One region of the Oceanobacillus phoenicis genome, then DNA from elsewhere that is predicted to be linked to it. Evidence: riboswitches for the same ligand, from Rfam matches in the RefSeq annotation. Region 1 holds a riboswitch; each other region holds the start of a gene.
What was found. A riboswitch is a leader RNA that binds a small molecule or an ion and turns the genes downstream of it on or off. The one in region 1 is predicted to bind preQ1.

Region 1 (6,330 bases):
CAGCAGGTATACTAATGACGCCGTACCTTTTTGTTGCTTTAATCGTTTCAACATCCAATGTCGGAGAAATAATAAATTTTGCTCCTGCTTTCATAGCTAATATAGCTGATTCGGAGTCAAGTACTGTTCCTGCTCCGATAAGTACATCCTTTTCTAAGTGAGAATGTAATGCATTAATTGTTTCTAACGCATTATCACTATTAAGGGTAACTTCAAGTAATCTAATTCCACCCTCATACAAAGCTTTTGCTATTTTAATAGTTTCATTAGTATCGTATCCACGTATAATAGCAATAAGCTTTTCTTTTTCGATTTGCTTTAAAATATCCATAGAATAATCCTCCTTCTAATAGATTAACGACTCACATCTTCAGTTGAAGATGGGCTGGATAAACGTTGAAATCGAGTTCTATCCGGAAATCCCTCATAATCTCCAATAAAAGTTGTAGCATATCCACCAGTTATACATGCACGTTTTACTGCTTGATCGATGCTTAATTCATCAATTAGTCCAGATAACAGTCCAGCTGCAAATGCATCTCCAGCACCAACAGGATCGATCACTTGTTTTACAGGAAAACTAGGGACATAATCACTTTGATTACTTGAACAATAATAGGCGCCATTTTCACCTAGTTTGACTACAGCTAACTCTGCACCTAATTCCAAACATTTATTACCGATTTTTGCTGGGTTATCACTATCGAATAAAAATTTACCTTCACTAATACCTGGTAATATAATATCGGATAGCTTTACGATATCAAGTAATGTTTGTTTTGCTTCTAATTCTGACCATAGTTTTTTACGAATATTTGGGTCGAATACAATTTTCACACCATTTTTTTTAGCCATTTTTATTGCAGTAAATATCGTTTGCCTACAACTTTCACTAATTGCTGGCGTAATTCCAGTTACAAAAAGGTAAGAAGCAGAAGAAATATAATTCTCGTCAAGTAGATCAGGATCCATTTGGCTAGCTGCTGAATGTTGGCGATAATAATATACGTGGACATCGGACTCATTAATGATTTCTTTTAGAAATAATCCGGTTTGGTGACTCGAATCAAACTCAATTAAAGTAGTATCTACACCTTCTCCGCGTAATTCTTTTAATACCATCGCACCTAATTCATCGTCTCCCAATCTACTTATAAAACCAGTTTTATGGCCTAATCTACTTAATCCGATTAATGTATTGGTTTCTGTACCAGCTACTCGTGGTTCGAAGGATGATGTTTGCCTAATAAGTCCATTCTTATCTGGGGTCAGTGATATCATTGTTTCCCCGATTCCAATAACATCCAATTTGTCATACTCCTTTCTTTATATATCCCATACCATTTGAAATAAGTTGAGCTGTATTTTTCAAGTTTGTAATGATAGTTTCTTTTTGCTTTATCATTCTTTCTTTTGGTCCCGCAACACTTATAGCAGCCAAAAGCTGTCTTCGACTATCGAAAATGGGGGCAGCCAAACAGTACAGACCTTCTTCATTTTCTTCGTCATCAATACTGTATCCTTGTTTTTGAAAGAATTGCAGTTGATTTTCTAATTGAGATCTATCTGTAATTGTATTTGCAGTGATTTTTTCTAAGGTTATTTGATCTAACAAATTATCTTTCTCAAATTCAGGCATAAAGGATAAAAACGTTTTGCCAAGTCCAGTACAATATATTGGTTTTTTATATCCAGGTTGTGCAGTGGTACGTATTGATCTATCGGCATCCATCTTTGCAATATACACTAACTCATCTTTAGATAACATCGCCATAAATACAGTCTCCTTAACCGCTTTCATAAGGTCGGTTAAATAAGGTTTTGCAACTGTGTGAATATCTAATGATTCTAAAGCACTTGTTCCTAGTGGTATTAACTTTTCACCTAAGTAATATAGTTTCATGCCATCTTGCCGTACGTATCCTTCGTTATGTAATGTTTTTAATAAATTAAATGTACTGCTTTGTGGTAATTCTAACTTGTCACCGATATTCTTAATTGTTAGACCATTTGTATGTTTTGCTAATAAGTCTAGAATGTCCAAGGCGCGCTTGGCAGATTTAACAGACATCATATCACCTCCTAAAATCACATATATGAATTTTAATCATGTATGTGATTTTATTGAATATACCACACTTTATTTAGCTCGTAAAGACTATTTTTAATTAAAGCATATTGTGCTCGAATTAGTAAAAGCTATGAAAAATTCTAATTTGTTAAAGGAGTGTAAGAAATGTTTGAAAATAAAGTTGTATTAATTACCGGCGGGGCCGGAGGGATAGGTTTAGAGGTTGCAAAAGCATTTGCACATGAGGGAGCGAAATTGGCATTAGTAGACCTTAAAAATGAAGCATTAGAGGAGGCTGCTAGTGAGATCGATACTGAAGAAATTTTACTGATTACAGCAAATGTTGGTAAAGAAGAAGATGTAAAAAACTATGTAGATAGAACAAAAGAACAATATGGAAAAATAGATATTTTTATTAATAATGCAGGTATCAATGGAAATTTTAGTAATATCATCGAGCAGACAAAAGAAAATTTTAAAAATGTATTTGATGTTAATGTTATGGGTGTATTTTTTGGAATGAAGTATGTACTGCAAGTGATGAAAGAACAAAAATCTGGTGTAGTTATTAACACTGCATCCAATGGTGGATTATTAGGAGCACCAGGCATGAGTGCATATGTTGCGTCTAAACACGCTGTAATCGGATTAAATAAAACAGCTGCTTTGGAAATGGCGGAGTATGGTGTACGGGTAAATGCAGTTGCACCGTCAGGAGTTAACACAGAAATGATGCGAAGTATAGAAAAGAATGCAATGGGGGATAAAGCGGAAGATGCTAGATCTCAATTCGAAGCTTCTGTACCAATGAATCGTTATGCTACAGCTGAGGAGATTGCAAACCTTATGTTATTTTTATCTTCTGATAAAGCGTCATTTATTAGTGGTTCCTATTATCGAATTGATGGTGGCCAGGGTGCAACATCAGTATAGGCGAGATGGTAATATTAGGATTGACATAAACGCTAATAATACTTATAATCATTGATTGTACACCAAACATAATTTTGGTAGAGGTTCTTAGCTTTAACCCTCTATAAAAAACTAAGGACAAACAATGATTATTCAAGTCATGTTCCTTAGGGGCATGGCTTTTTTTATGGAAAAGGAGGTAATAGATATATGGCAGGAAGAGATGAAAATGAACTAGAAGATGTTCAGTTATTAGGAAGTCAAGGAACTACTTATGATTTTAATTACACACCGGAAGTGTTAGAGGTATTCGAGAATAAACATCCATCACGTGATTATTTTGTTAAATTTAATTGTCCGGAATTTACAACTTTATGTCCAAAAACAAACCAACCAGATTTTGGAACAATTTATATTAGCTATATCCCTGATGTTAAAATGGTAGAAAGTAAATCTTTGAAACTATATTTGTTTAGTTTTAGGAACCATGGTGATTTTCATGAGGATTGCATCAATATTATCATGAATGATTTGATAGAATTAATGGATCCAAGGTATATAGAGGTTCGAGGGAAATTCACTCCCCGTGGTGGTATTTCTATTGATCCATATTGTAATTATGGTAGGCCAGGAACAAAATTTGAGAAGATGGCAGACCAACGACTAATACAACACGATATGTATCCAGAAAATATAGATAATCGATAGAGGGAATGCGTAAGATCCTCTACCCTAATAATAAAGGGAGAAGAGGATAACATGTATATTTATTTTAGTGCAATCTTTGTAGGTTTGTTGTTGCTATCAAATATTCTTTCAGTGAAGTTATTTGAAATGGGAAGTTTTATCCTTCCAAGTGCGGCGATTGTTTATGTTATTACATATTTAATGACAGATGTTATTGGTGAAGTTTATGGCAAGGCTGCAGCAAGGAAAACGGTCCAAGCTGGTTTCCTTACACAAATTATTGCAATGGTATTTATCTACATTTCTATACAATTACCACCTGCACCAGATTTTCATGCACAAGCCGAATTTGAACAAATCTTAGGTGGAAGTTTTCGGCTTATACTTGCTAGTTTGACTTCTTATGTAATTAGTCAAAATTTAAGTGTTTCTATATTTCACTGGTTTAAAAATAAACATGGCAAGAAAAAATTATGGTTGCGAAATAATTTAGCAACAATGTCAAGTCAATTTATAGACACTGTATTATTTATTACCATTGCATTTTGGGGGATAGTACCAACAAATATATTACTAGGTATGATTGTTTCACAATATATTTGGAAATGTCTAGTCGCATTATTAGATACTCCATTTGCTTATATATTGGTTAAATGGACTAGAAAATACGAAGGCAACAGTCCAGACCATGTGGTAAAGGCTTCTTAATTTTATAAACTTCAAGCAATGTTAGTTAACCCAAGATCTAGTGGGAAAGGTATAAGTTATACATTGCTTGAAGTTTTTAATATGTACGTACATAGTTATTCAATAATAAAAAAGTAAATTGGTTTATAAATGGATAAATAAACTTAAATAACAGGTATAGGTGTAATTAGGTGTTCCTGATTAGTGATTCTTTTCCAGTTATAAATATAAATTCTCCTTATTAAAGCAATTTGACATAAATAAATCATAAAATCCATATAGTTAAAGAACTTTTATTAATTTTGTGAATTTTCTATTGATAATCTATTTTGAACATTCTATAATAAATGTACGTACAAGAAACAAATAATTACATCTTGTACGAACGTATTCATTGCTATCGCTCAAAATAGATTGAATATTCTTTTTTAAATGCGTGATATGTTTTTCTTTCCTTATTTTTTGCGATAGAAGAAAGAAGGGGGATTAAAATGAAAAGGTTTTCATTTATTTTGTGTGCTTTTTTAGTTAGTGTGTTGTTGGTCGGGTGTGGTGATAATACTAGTGGTGCAAGTGATTCAAAAACGGTTGGTATTGCAATGCCAACTAAGTCTTCTGAGCGATGGGTATACGATGGTGACAATATGAAAGGAGAATTTGAAGAATTAGGTTATGAGGTTGATCTTCAATATGCCGAAGACGTAGTAGAAAATCAAGTATCACAGATTGAAAATATGATTACGAAAGGCGTAGATATTTTAGTAATCGCTTCCATTGATGGAGAAGCAATTACCGATGTATTAACACAGGCAGAAAACATGGATATTCCTGTTATTGCTTACGATCGATTAATCATGAATAGTGATCATGTTAGTTACTATGCAACATTTGATAATTTTCAAGTAGGAGTTCTACAAGCTCAATATATAGAAGAATCTCTTGGTTTAGCAGATGGTGAAGGTCCATTTAATATTGAATTATTCGCAGGATCACCTGATGATAATAATGCATACTTTTTCTGGGATGGCGCAATGTCGATATTGCAGCCATATATCGATAGTGGTCAATTAGTGGTTCAAAGTGGTCAGACTGATTTTGAACAGGGAGCTACTTTAAGGTGGGATGGATCAAAGGCGCAAGAACGAATGGATAATCTACTAAGTGCAAATTATTCTAGTGAAAAAGTAGATGTAGTACTTTCACCATTCGATGGAATTAGTAGAGGTGTTATTTCTTCATTAAAAGCAGTAGGGTATGGGAGTGGTGATAAACCAATGCCTGTAGTTACTGGACAAGATGCTGAGTTAGCATCGGTTAAGTCAATAATTGCCGGAGAGCAGACGCAGACAATATTTAAAGATACAAGAGAATTGGCTAAAAAAGCAGTTGAGATGGCAGATTCTGTTTTAAATGATGAGGAACCTGAGATTAATGATACAGAAACTTATGATAATGGCAATAAAGTAGTCCCATCTTATCTTCTTGAACCTATTTCGGTAGATATAGATAATTATGAACAGGAATTAATAGAGACCGAATATTATTCAGAAGATGAAGTAAGTAATTAATCTAATAAGGTGATTTAGCATATCTTCTATGCTAAATCATCTTTTTGTAAGGGTGTGAGTACGTTGGATAATTATATTTTAGAAATGAAAGGTATCGAGAAAACTTTTCCAGGTGTGAAAGCTCTTAATAATGTAAATCTAAAAGTAGAGTCTGGAGAGATTCATGCATTAATTGGAGAAAACGGAGCTGGAAAGTCAACATTAATGAAGGTATTAAGTGGAGTGCATCCATATGGAAGTTATGAAGGAGATATTGTATTTCAAAATAATAAATGTGAATTTAAAAATATTAATCAAAGTGAAGAATTAGGGATTGTTATTATACATCAAGAGCTTGCGTTAATTCCTGAGCTATCTATCGCAGAGAATATATTCTTAGGGAATGAACGAAGTAAAAAAGGAGTC
Region 2 (6,330 bases), 720 kb from region 1:
TTTTCATCACTGTATCACTATCCTAATTGGATTAATTTCTTCATTTCACGAGCAACGGATTGTTTATCTTCTTTGCTTGTGATTCCGCCACCTACAATGATAAGGTCTGGTTGTTGTTTAATTACTTCTGGAAGTGTTTCTTGCTTGATTCCACCTGCGATTGCTGTTTGAGCTTGTTTAACAACACTTTTAATAGTTGCAAGATCTTCAAAAGAGTTCTTACCAACCGCCTGCAAATCATAGCCAGTGTGCACACAAATATAATCCACGCCTAGTTCATCTAATTCTTTTGCACGTGTTTCAATATCTTTTACAGCAATCATATCCACAAGTATCTTTTTGTTATGTTTTTTTGCTTCTTCTACAGCACCTTCGATGGACTGATCTTCGGCTGTACCGAGAATTGTAATAATATCAGCTCCTGCTTGAGAAGCCTGACTTACTTCATATCCAGCTGCATCCATAATCTTGAGGTCAGCTAATACTGTTAAGTTCGGAAATGCGGCTTTCATTTCTTTTACTGCTTTAAGTCCCTCATTAATAACGACAGGTGTGCCAATTTCTACGACATCAATATATGATTCAACTTCCTTTACTAATTCAATTGCTTCTGGGATGTTGACAAGATCTAATGCTAGTTGTAATTTCATGTTGAAATCTCCCTTTCTTTAGTTAATTTAAAGTATGATGTTCATTATAAATTCTAACTATCATAAACGAAAGTACGCACTTTAAACTCATATAGTAACAAAAAGTATACTGTAAGAAGTGGTATTACTTGTTGAAAAGACACCATATAGGTTCAGTCGCAATTATAAGTTATTCGTTGTGCTTTCTTGTTTTGAATGATTTAGATGGTCTTCTAAAAAAACCTTGTAATCTTTTCCCCAATCATACATTGCTTCTAATATCGGCATTAATGTCTCTCCACGGTCTGTCAGTGAATATTCTACTTTCGGAGGTACGACTGGATAAACTTCACGATGAACAATAAAGTCAGATTCTAATTCTCGAAGCTGATTTACGAGCATGCGCTGCGTAATATTAGGCATGAGTGATTTTAATTCGTTAAATCGCTTCGTTCCTTCTGTTCCTAAATACCAAAGAATTAGCATTTTCCATTTACCGCCAATTACTGCTAATGTTAATTCTTTTTCACAGTTGAAATCTCTATTGCAAACATGTCCCATGCTTTTTCTCCTTTCAAAGTAACCATAGCTATCTGAATGATTGTAAAAGATTATACCGTTTATAATTGTGCGCAGCAAATAACGGAACTTATTGAAAAATTCACAAATATTGAGTGGTGTACATAAATGAAAGGAAGAGTTAAATTTTTTTCTTTGCTTATCTTGTTTAAAAATGACTGTAACTATGTTAGGAATTTGAACATTAGATTTGAAATTATTCAATGACTTATCTATATTTTCAAGCAGAATTATGTTAATCTTACGTTGTGAATAAAATAGAATACTGCTTTGTTGCAGGAGAGGTTCGCGATTTAAATCCCTCTATAAAAAACTAAGGAGATAAACAACACGCTTCTTTGTGTTGTTTTTTTGGTTGTGTGGGCCGTGTGAAAAAAAGTATACGGTCAATCACCTGGAAACATTAATTACTTCTTCTTTTTTATATGGGGTGGATTCATTTATGAAACAAAGAGAGGGGAAATAATATGTTTCAAAAGCCGAAAGTTTCTAATGTTATAAAAAGAATGAGGTGGACGTTGATATGATGCAACAAATATATCCCGTTACTCCTCATTCTTATGCATATGAACTAAATAAAGATTTTCATTTTTCTGCAGCACATTATATTCCACATGATCAAGCAGGGAAATGTCAACAAATGCATGGACACACGTATTTTACGAATATAACGGTTGTTGGAGATGAACTTGATGAAACTGGTTTTTTAGTAAATTTTAAACAGATTAAGAATTTGATTCATAAACGTTTTGATCATGGAGTAATCAATTATGATTCTTCCTTTTCAGATGGGCAAGCTGTTGACTTTCCAACTACAGAAGTAGTTGCTCGTAAAATATATGAAATCATTCAGGATTATTTAAATGGATTGCAAAATAAGCCGAAGTGTATACAAGTTTATTTACGAGAAACCCCAACAAGTTACTGCATTTATCGTCCAAGAGGGGAGAATTCAATATGAAAATACCTGTTTTGGAGATATTCGGGCCTACTATTCAAGGAGAAGGTATGGTCATAGGTAGAAAAACGATGTTTGTGCGTACAGCGGGTTGTGATTACTCCTGTTCTTGGTGTGATTCTAAATTTACGTGGGATGGATCGGAAAAAGAATCGATTCAAATGATGGAACCAGCGGAAATTTTTAATTCTTTAACAGACATAGGAGGCAACAAATTTGGTCATGTGACGATCTCCGGTGGCAACCCTGCATTATTGAAGCAAATAGATGGTTTGGTCGATTTATTGCATGAACATCAAATAGAAGTTGCCCTGGAAACACAGGGAAGTAGATGGCAAACTTGGTTTACGAAAGTAGATGATCTAACATTGTCTCCCAAACCTCCCAGCTCAGGAATGGAAACTAATTTTACTACGCTCGATTTCATCATTGAGAAATTACATAACGAACAAAAAGGGCATTTTAGTTTGAAAGTTGTTATTTTTGATGAAGAGGATTTGACCTACGCAGAACAAATACATGTAAGATATCCATCTGTTGCATTATTTCTGCAGGTAGGAAATGATAATGTGGAAGCGAGTGAAAATAAAAGATTATTATCCGACCTGTTGGAGAAATATGAGAACTTGATCGATCTAGTGATGGAAAATAAAGTACTGAAGGATGTTCGGGTTTTACCGCAATTACATACATATTTGTGGGGGAACAAAAGAGGGGTTTAAGCCTATCATAAAATAAACAAGGAACCGTCATTGCCCACGTTCCTTGTTTATTTTAATTCATGCGAATCTATTTAAAGAAAAGTGGGATATGTCCAAAGTAGTTTCTCCTTGAATAGCTAATTGACTCAATAATTCCCCGACTCCGCTACTAAATTTAAATCCGTGACCAGAGAATCCACAAGCGACTAGTATATGTTGATAATTTGGAAGTCGATCTATGATGAAATCGCCGTCGGGTGTATTCGTATAAGTGCAAACTTTTCCTTGTTTGTGCTGTAATTCAGGAGACATATAACGATGAACAAATCGGCTGACATCTTGTTCGTCTTCGGGATATGTACCAAATGTTCTCAAGGTTTCATTTGCCTTCACAGGTTGGCCACCGTCATGTCTGCCAACTTTTATACCAGCTTTATCAATACTAGGGAAGCCGTAGTATGTTTCGTTTCCATCAGCAAAAGACCAAGCTGGAAAGTAATTAGAATGATAAATAGATTCAGCTGCTTCGAACCACGAGAACGTTTTTCGAATTGGGAATAATGGAAGCTCATATCCAAGTAAGGACAGAATTTGATTCGTCCCTTTCCCAGCAGTTATGATTAGTTGCTTTGCTTTAATCGTATTACTAGATAATTGAATCATTACGTGTTGATTTGTTACATCCAAACGTTGAATACGTGCATTTGTATAAAATGAAGCGCCGAGTGATGTAGCTAGGTCTCGATAAGTCTGAAGGGCAATTTCACTCATTAACACTCCAGAATTAATTTCATAAACCCCTTTTAAGTGATTCGGTAACTGATAACCTGTCCACCTATTATTTATCTCATGTGCAGATAGAATCTCAGCTTGTAAATTATATTTTTCAATAGACTGAATTACATTCTGTAAAAATTGAGAACTCTCCGGTCCAATATTTAATACTCCAGTTTTATGAAAAATGTTCCGATTGGAAGCTTCTTCTAATCCATACCATAATTTCTGTGAACGTAATGCTAATGGGACGTAAACATCTCCTTCGCCATATGCATGTCGTATAATTCGTGTTTCTCCGTGGTGCGAACCTTCTGTATGGGGTGGATTATCTGCATCAATAAGTGCTACCGTCTTTCCAGCTTTTGAAAGATAATATCCTGCCGATAAACCCATTGATCCTGCTCCAATAATTGCAATGTCGTAAATCAATATTACCAATCTCCTTAACTTTGTATACGAGTATTTTAATAGATACTGGTTGAGGATTCAATTAAGTCTGAATAGACAAGGAGTGTTTGATTAAGAATAGCGGGTCATATAGAAGAAACTACCTTGAAGAATAAAAAAATTTACTGAGTTTATAGAAACATTTCAAATTATGTTTGATTTCTTCATTTGTTCTTTTAGGTTTCTATTGCTAAATCTCACTCCTCTTCAGGAATAACATTCAGTGGAGGAAGAAAGCCCCCACTAAATGAGTTTCGCTTTTATTCCTCTAGTTCTTTCACAGTCTCCCCTTTAATTAATTTTGGTTGATAATAATGCTCGTTAGGTAAGTCTCTTTTTCCTTGTAATTTCTTTATTACCCAGTCTGCTGCATCATTTCCCATTTGTTCTTGGGGATGCGTCAAGGTGGTAAGTTTGATATTCGCATTTTGAGCAATATAGGAATTATCCTGTCCAATAATGGATAATTCCTCTGGGATGGATATTCCGAGCTGTTTACATATATTGGCCACAACTAAACCAACTTCATCGTTATAGCATACAATTGCAGTTAGAAGATCTTTATTCTCAGTAATAAAATCTTTCAAGGCATTGGATAAATTTGCTTTTGTTTCCGTATTATAAGAGAACACATTTTCAGGTTGAAAACGCAATTTGGCCTCTCCAACAGCTTTAATATAACCCTTCATCCGGTACTTTCCTTGTAAATCATCTTCTTTTGAAATCAGGCCAATCTGTCTATGTCCTTTTGATATCAACTCTTTGGTTGCGAGATAACTGGACTTTACATCATCTAAACGTAAAAATGGTACATCTAATTCTTCATAATAAGCATTAATCATAATGAAAGGAATGTCTTGTTCCATAAATAATAAATAGTAGGCTATATTTGGGTTATATAAATTACTCTTCGTTGGTTCAACAATTAAACCATCTACTCCATAAGATAACATCATCTCTAAGGCTTTTTTTTCCTGTTCAACATCATTGTTTGTACTAGCTAACAGTAAAGAATAATTATCCTCATTTAATCTTCGTTCAATTCCTCGAATAATCGATGGAAAAATATAGTCAGAGATGTAGGTAGTGATTACACCAATTGTTTTTTTGTTACTGTTATTTCCACTAAATTTAGATTGATAAAGGTTACTTACATAAGTGCCGGATCCTTTTTCACTTCGTAAAAACCCTTCATTAGATAATTCTAGAATAGCTTTACGAACAGTATGACGACTTACATTATATTGAAGTTGCAAGGCAGATTCTGTAGGTATTTTTTCCAATACACGGTATTCTCCCGAAAGGATTTTACTTTTCATATCGTCTATGATGACTTGATATTTAGGTTTCATGAATGTCACTTCCTTCTTGTTCGTGCCCGAACGTCCTATCAAAAAAATTGTATGTACATATTTTGACATAGTTTTTAAGTATTGAAAAGAAGATTAGTATCTCTTGATGTAACAAAGTAGTTTAAGAGAATTGCTTTTTGCTAGAGATAATAAATCCATTAAACAACTTGTGCGTATGTATTTATTTTGGTTTGACAAATGTACGCACAAGTTTTAAACTATATTTAATTAATGTAAACCATTACATGAATGAAAAAGAAAGCGCATAATTATTACTAATTAATAAAGACGCTATCAGAGAGGGGATTAACTTGAAGACAAATCAAGCACAAATCAAAGAGTTGATTGTCGAAGGTAAAACGTCACTCGGCATCGAATTTGGTTCTACTCGGATAAAAGCGGTTTTGATAGATAACGAATTTGAAACAATAGCTTCTGGTAGTTTTGAATGGGAAAACAATTTAGAAAATGGTTTTTGGACGTACAACTTAGTTGATATTGTTACAGGACTGCAGTCAGCTTATAGTGAAATGAAACAAAATGTAGAGCGAGATTATGGTATAACTATTCGTACGATTGGTTCTGTTGGAGTATCTGCGATGATGCATGGATACATGGCATTTGATAAAACTGGAGAACTTTTAGTGCCATTCAGAACATGGCGCAATGCAACAACAACTGTTGCAGCAAAGGAACTAACGGATTTATTCCATTTCAATATTCCAGAAAGATGGAGTGTTGCGCATCTTTATCAAGCGATATTAAATGAGGAAAAGCATCTTCCACGTATTGACTTAATTACGACGTTATCTGGTTTTATTCATTGGTTATTGACTGGAGAAAAAGTGATTGGAATTGGTGATGCTTCCGGAATGTTTCCAATAGAC
Region 3 (6,330 bases), 2.1 Mb from region 1:
AAAACGGGCTACTCACTCGTTCAGATAGTCCCGATGACCGTCGTGCGGTTTATATTGAAATTACCGATAAAGGAAAAGAGATTATGGATGATATTTTCCCAAAACACCAGCGAGTCATCGAAGAAATATTTGACGGAATTTCAGAAGAAGAAAAACAAACCGTCATTGATGTATTAAAACAAGTAGGAACAAAAAATATGAAAAGATAAATGAAAGGAAGTGAAAGAATGCAACATATTTTCAAACAAGGTTCGGATCAGAATAAACCTACTCTTCTACTATTACACGGTACAGGTGGAACCGAAAACGATTTACTACCACTAGCTGAAATTATTGATAGCGAAGCAAACATACTCAGTGTGCGAGGTAACGTGTCAGAAAATGGAATGCCGCGATTCTTTCGTCGACTAGCAGAAGGTGTATTTGATGAGGAAGACCTGATTAATCGAACAGAAGAATTGCATCAATTTCTCGATGAAGCAAGCGAGAAATATAATTTTGACCGCAATAAAATAACAGCAGTTGGCTACTCTAATGGGGCAAATATAGCAGCAAGTCTATTATTTCATTATGAAAACTCTATAGAACAAGCGCTTCTCCATCATCCGATGGTGCCACGAAGAGGAATTACACTTCCAAATTTAAGTGGTAAAAGAGTATTTATTGCAGCTGGCACCAATGATCCAATTTGTGCTCCAGAGGAATCAGAGGAGTTAGAGCAATTACTCAAAGATGCTGGTGCCCAAACAAAGCTTCATTGGGAAAATCATGGACATCAGTTAACTATTAGTGAAGTTAGAACGGCAGCTAGCTGGTACAACTAAATGATAAAAATAGAAGAAGTCGGGGTATACCTAAAGTGTTGCTCAGAATGATGATTTTTGAAATATACTTCGCTTATCTTAAAGCGGCTGGTAAGCCTCCAGATGCTTATACATTTGGAACTCACCAGCCGCGCTTTAGTCTCCGTAAATTTCTTATGCTTATTCTAGCTATTATTCGTCTTGACCAATACTTTTAATATGTCACCCTCTACTTTAATTTCGGATAATGATATAGACCATATAGGCAATGTAAAATAAGGCTAAAATCAATCCTTCTTTTCTTCCAATTCGATATTTCGTTCTTGAGAAAATAAGAAGTAAGACCGTTAAGATAATCATAAGCCATATATCTGTAAATATCTTTTCGTTAACTGCAAGAGGTGTAATCACTGATGATGCACCTAATACAAATAAAATGTTAAAGATGTTACTTCCAACAATATTACCAAGTGCGATTTCACTTTCCTTTTTCAACGCAGCCGATATCGAAGTAACTAATTCAGGCAGTGAAGTTCCAATTGCCACAATCGTTAAACCAACAAGTGTTTCACTCATTCCTAGTGAATAGGCAATTTCGGTAGCATTCGTGACAACAAGTTGCCCTCCACCAATGATTCCAGCTAATCCAATAATGGTAATTAAACTATTCTTCCCCCATGAAATACCTTCATTTGAAAAATCTTCTTCACTGGATTCTTTCCGACTTTTTAAGCCAACTTCAATGATATAGTACATAAATATAGTTAAGAATAGCAATAGAATAACTCCATCACTTCTCGTTATCATATTCGATGATAGACCTTGAAGAAAAACATCGGACATAAGTACAAGTAAAGCTACACTTGCTAGTAACGTAAATGGAATCTCTTTTTTAATTGTCTCATTTTGTACTCGAAGTGGGAAAATAAATGCCGCCAAACCAACTACAAGTGTAATATTAAAAATATTACTACCTACTACGTTACCGATAGAAACATCTGCTGTTCCTTCTAATGCAGCTATAATACTTACCGTCGCTTCTGGTGCACTTGTACCTAATGCAACAATCGTTAACCCAATTAATATCGGTGGTACCCGGAGTAGTTTTGCTATATTAGATGAACCATCCACAAACCAGTCCGCTCCTTTTACTAATAATGCAAATCCTACTACTAACCATACATACTCCACGTATTCCACCCTTTCTATTTTAAAAGTCTTGTATATATTCTATCTTCTTATGGATATCGCGTCCATTTCTATTGTTCACTACTTAGTAAAATCGTATTCCCAGCTGGATCTTCGACAATATCATCTTGTGTCTCATATCCTAAATGGGACAATCGGTGAATAACAGCTTGCTTTTTATCTTCAGTAGGATAACGAAGTGTATAGTATTTTAGCCCAACTTCATATTTTTTCGGGGAAGCTGCGTCTTCTCCATTCCAAATATTAACCGCTAAGTGATGATGATAACCTCCATCAGATAAAAACAATGCTCCTGGGTATTCAGTGACAACTTGAAATCCTAATCCATCCACATAGAACTGCTGCGCTTTATCTAAATTGTCAACGTGTAAATGAAGATGGCCAACAATGGTATTATCTGGAGCACCATTCCATTCATGTTGACTAGCCGCTTCTAATAAACCTTGCGCATCAAGTGCTTCTGTGCTCATTTCAACCTTATTTTCCACACTCCATGACCATTCAGAAGAAGGACGGTCTCTTGCAATTTCTAAACCGTTCCCATCAGGGTCAGACATATAAATAGCTTCACTAACTATATGATCTGAGGCACCGATTCTTAGTTGATTTGCAATATCCAACTGCATAAAATGACGTAAAAATGCTCCTAAGTCTTCTCTCGTAGGAAGTAAAATTGCCACATGATATAAACCTGTTGTTCTCCCTTGTTTTGTGAGCACATTCGTTGGTTGCTCCAAGGTTAGAATTACATCTTGACCATTGGCGCTAAGCTTTACTTGATTACCCACTTTCCTTAATACGTGTAACCCCAGGACTTGTTCGTAAAATTGAATTGATTTATTTAAATCACTTACTTGAAGTGTAACATCCTGTATATACATTGTTGGAACTTCAAAGAATTTCTTTTCCATATTAATATCCCTCTTTCATTATATTTTAATAGTTACTTACTTTATGTAATCGATTATATCTTTATAATTGAAGATAGTCAATATGATCAGCTTACCATCTATTGTTACCAGATAGATAAATAACTTGCTCCATATAATAAAAACAGACCTTCATTTGAAAAGTCTGTTTTTATTCGATATCATTCATGTCTAAAAGCTATAGTTACTCTTTAAACAAATACTTTTACATACTATCTCTTTTTTCCTCCCAAAGTTTTAAGCGTTCTTCATGAGATACTTCTTTGTATACTTGATGTAACATCCATAAGTACCCAAAAGGATCAATAAACATGGCATTCGAAATACCATAGTCAGGAAGGTCTGTCACGGCTTGTACTTCAATACATCCCAGTTCCATTGCTTTAGTGTATGTGTCTTTAATATCAGGAACGATTACATTAAACCAAATCGTTTTAGGATCATCCTGGCTTGGTGCTATCAATTCAAATTTTGGATTTTCATCCAGCATATGAAAACGCACTCCATAAAGACTAAAAATAACCTCGTTCTCACCCTTAGGAAAATCGGAAACCTCAACTCGCTCAATATCAAATATCTTCTCATAATACTCCAATGCTTTTAAGCTGTCTGATACTACTAAATCAATTTCTACTCCAGTCATTTTTATCGCTCCTTTTATTTATTAATTTTCCTCTTATTTTTATTATACTTTTTACACAGTCTATATCTTTACTTTTAAAAAACCACAGCTACATCCAATACATACGATTTATGATTTGTACTTAATTTCCTTTTTATTTTTTCTTCTATCGAATAAATATATACTAGCCCCAACCAATATTAACATAAGACCAAGTACTACCTAGTATATATATGTTGGTTGATGTATCAGGCAATTTTTGGTTTTTTGTTACCTTGTCAACGTCTGTATTAGTGGAATCACCATTATCTTCAATGTTAACAGCAAAAGTTTTCATATGCTATATTCACTCATTTTGACAGATTACAAGCCTTCAATTATACTAATCTAATGTGATTTGATCACCGTGGTTCGTAACCATCCCACGCAAAAAAACTAGGGAGGAAAATTAAATATGAACGTAAAAACGTTAGTAATTAATGGCTTAATAGCGGCTTTATATGTTGTTGTTTCTATAGCTATTGCGCCATTTGGCTTTACAAATATACAGTTTCGCATTTCAGAGATGTTCAATCATCTAGTCGTATTTGATAAGCGTTATTTCTTTGGAATTGTAATTGGAGTGTTTATCGTTAACCTCAATTCACCACTTGGTTGGTACGACCTCGTATTCGGGGTTGCTCACTCTGTTATTTCACTAGGAATTATTATTTTCTTATCTAAATTTATTAAGGACAAATTAACGCTACTATTTCTAAATACGATTGTATTTACGTTTAACATGTTTATCATTGCGTTTGCATTAAACCTTGCACTAGAACTTCCATTCTGGTTTACGTGGTTAACAACTGCAATTGGGGAATTCGGTGTGCTATTAATTGGTATTCCTATATTCTATGCATTGCACAAGCGCTTACGCTTTGATAAGCTCATATAAAGTATGAAGAACCTTAGACAGTGACAATTGTCTAAGGTTCTTTTTGAAAGTCTACCATTAGAGAGGATGGGACAGATGATTGTTAGAGAAAGAGAAGATGAGTTGATATTAATCACACAAGATGATCATGCTCAAATATCAGGAGATATACTTGATAATTGGAAATTAGATTACTTTCAGGGTACAGAATGGAGAGATTCCGTTCTTTATGCTGCTTACCAACATGATTTGGGTTGGAAAGAATTTGATCGTCAACCATTTTGGAATGATGTTACCAATCAACCCTATACATTTGCCGATTTTCCAAATGTACCTAAAACCGTATTATATAAGTATGGAATTAATGAAGTAGAAAAAGTTGATTTATACGCTGCATTACTGTGTAGTGAACATTACAAAAGATTTTTAGCTAATAACACTTCTCTTGAAGCTCAAGCTTTTGTAGAACATGAAGAAACAAGACAAGAACGTATCATAGGGACACTTTCGAATTTCAACAAACGTTTGTTTGAATTTCATTACGGACTGCTTCAACTTTCAGATAACCTTTCATTATACGCTTGTATGAATGAGCCTGGTGCAACCGGTGATAATCAACATCCATTTTTCAAAAAAGGAATCCCAACGAATCATACTTTACACTATGTACTAGATGAACAGATGCAAATAAGCTGGCAAAATGAAGACACCATTGTTATGGATAATTTTCCATTTGATAGACCTTTCTCTATCTCTATTCCATATAAGCAAATATCCAGACAAAAAATTCAACATCATGGTCTTGTAGAAGCTTATGAACAAGCAACTCTAGAACAGCACCCAGTACTTATTACTTCTCAAAACCATATCGAAAAGGCTTCCGAGTAATTCGAAAGCCTTTTTCTCTATGCTATTCCCCCCATTGATATGGAGTCTCTTGATAAACGTAATAATTTAACCAGTTGGAAAATAGTAAACTACAATGACTTTTCCAACGATATTTCGGATCTTGTTCAGGGTCATCATGAGGGAAATAATTCTCCGGAATAGCCGTATCAATACCTCGTTGATGATCACGATGATATTCTTCTGCTAAAGTTTCTGCACTATACTCCAGATGCCCTGTTGCCATAATATGCTTTCCATCTTTTGAAGCGAGCAAGAATACACCCGCATCGTCCGATTTAGCTAACAACTGTAGATCTGGATGTGCTTTAATCTCATCTATAGATACATCGGTATACCTAGAATGTGGTGCAAAGAAGTAATCATCAAATCCTTGTACTAAACGTTCATGCGGATGAAACAGTTTATGCTCATATACTCCAAAACATTTTTGTGGCAAATGATATTTATTAATACCATAATGATGGTAAAGGGCAGCCTGTGCCCCCCAACAAATATGCAGTGTTGACGTAACATTTTCTTTGGACCAATTCATTATTTCCTGTAATTCTTTCCAATAATCCACTTCCTCAAAGGGCAAATGCTCTACAGGAGATCCGGTTATGATCATTCCATCAAATTTCTTGGATTTTACTTCTTCAAACTTCTTATAAAACGTATCCAAATGATACTTACTCGTATTCTTTGATTCATGTGAGGACATTCGTAAAAACGATACATGAACTTGCAGAGGTGTGTTACCTAGAAATCGCAATAATTGCGTTTCTGTTTTTTGCTTTTCTGGCATTAAATTGAGGATTAATATATTCAGTGGTCGTATATCTTGCGTAATCGCACGTTGTTCATCCATCACAAAAATATTCTCTTTTTCTAATATATCTTTTGCAGGCAAGTGTAACGGTATTTTAATCGGCATCTCTCGTACCCTCCACAATTACAACTAAG

Region 2: another riboswitch for preQ1. It lies ahead of queD (6-carboxytetrahydropterin synthase QueD); the one in region 1 lies ahead of queF (preQ(1) synthase).
Region 3: another riboswitch for preQ1. It lies ahead of ABC346_RS01150 (QueT transporter family protein); the one in region 1 lies ahead of queF (preQ(1) synthase).

What each region holds. Positions count from the first base shown of each region.
Region 1 covers NZ_JBDFME010000001.1:2,285,512-2,291,841, forward strand. Annotated here, with positions in the region: gene ABC346_RS11285 (bifunctional 4-hydroxy-2-oxoglutarate aldolase/2-dehydro-3-deoxy-phosphogluconate aldolase) at 1-331, opposite strand, end outside; gene ABC346_RS11290 (sugar kinase) at 355-1,308, opposite strand; gene ABC346_RS11295 (IclR family transcriptional regulator) at 1,313-2,071, opposite strand; gene ABC346_RS11300 (SDR family NAD(P)-dependent oxidoreductase) at 2,237-3,004, shown strand; PreQ1 riboswitch class I at 3,079-3,125, shown strand; gene queF (preQ(1) synthase) at 3,194-3,691, shown strand; gene ABC346_RS11310 (queuosine precursor transporter) at 3,743-4,378, shown strand; gene chvE (multiple monosaccharide ABC transporter substrate-binding protein) at 4,849-5,925, shown strand; gene mmsA (multiple monosaccharide ABC transporter ATP-binding protein) at 5,989-6,330, shown strand, end outside.
Region 2 covers NZ_JBDFME010000001.1:1,561,648-1,567,977, forward strand. Annotated here, with positions in the region: gene hxlB (6-phospho-3-hexuloisomerase) at 1-7, opposite strand, end outside; gene hxlA (3-hexulose-6-phosphate synthase) at 18-650, opposite strand; gene hxlR (transcriptional activator HxlR) at 813-1,190, opposite strand; PreQ1 riboswitch class I at 1,484-1,531, shown strand; gene queD (6-carboxytetrahydropterin synthase QueD) at 1,732-2,169, shown strand; gene queE (7-carboxy-7-deazaguanine synthase QueE) at 2,166-2,888, shown strand; gene solA (N-methyl-L-tryptophan oxidase) at 2,946-4,073, opposite strand; gene ABC346_RS07940 (GntR family transcriptional regulator) at 4,352-5,443, opposite strand; gene ABC346_RS07945 (xylulokinase) at 5,755-6,330, shown strand, end outside.
Region 3 covers NZ_JBDFME010000001.1:212,844-219,173, forward strand. Annotated here, with positions in the region: gene ABC346_RS01125 (MarR family winged helix-turn-helix transcriptional regulator) at 1-209, shown strand, start outside; gene ABC346_RS01130 (alpha/beta hydrolase) at 228-824, shown strand; gene ABC346_RS01135 (calcium/sodium antiporter) at 1,038-1,994, opposite strand; gene ABC346_RS01140 (VOC family protein) at 2,063-2,923, opposite strand; gene ABC346_RS01145 (VOC family protein) at 3,147-3,584, opposite strand; PreQ1 riboswitch class I at 3,964-4,008, shown strand; gene ABC346_RS01150 (QueT transporter family protein) at 4,018-4,500, shown strand; gene ABC346_RS01155 (DUF3891 family protein) at 4,576-5,367, shown strand; gene metA (homoserine O-acetyltransferase MetA) at 5,390-6,301, opposite strand.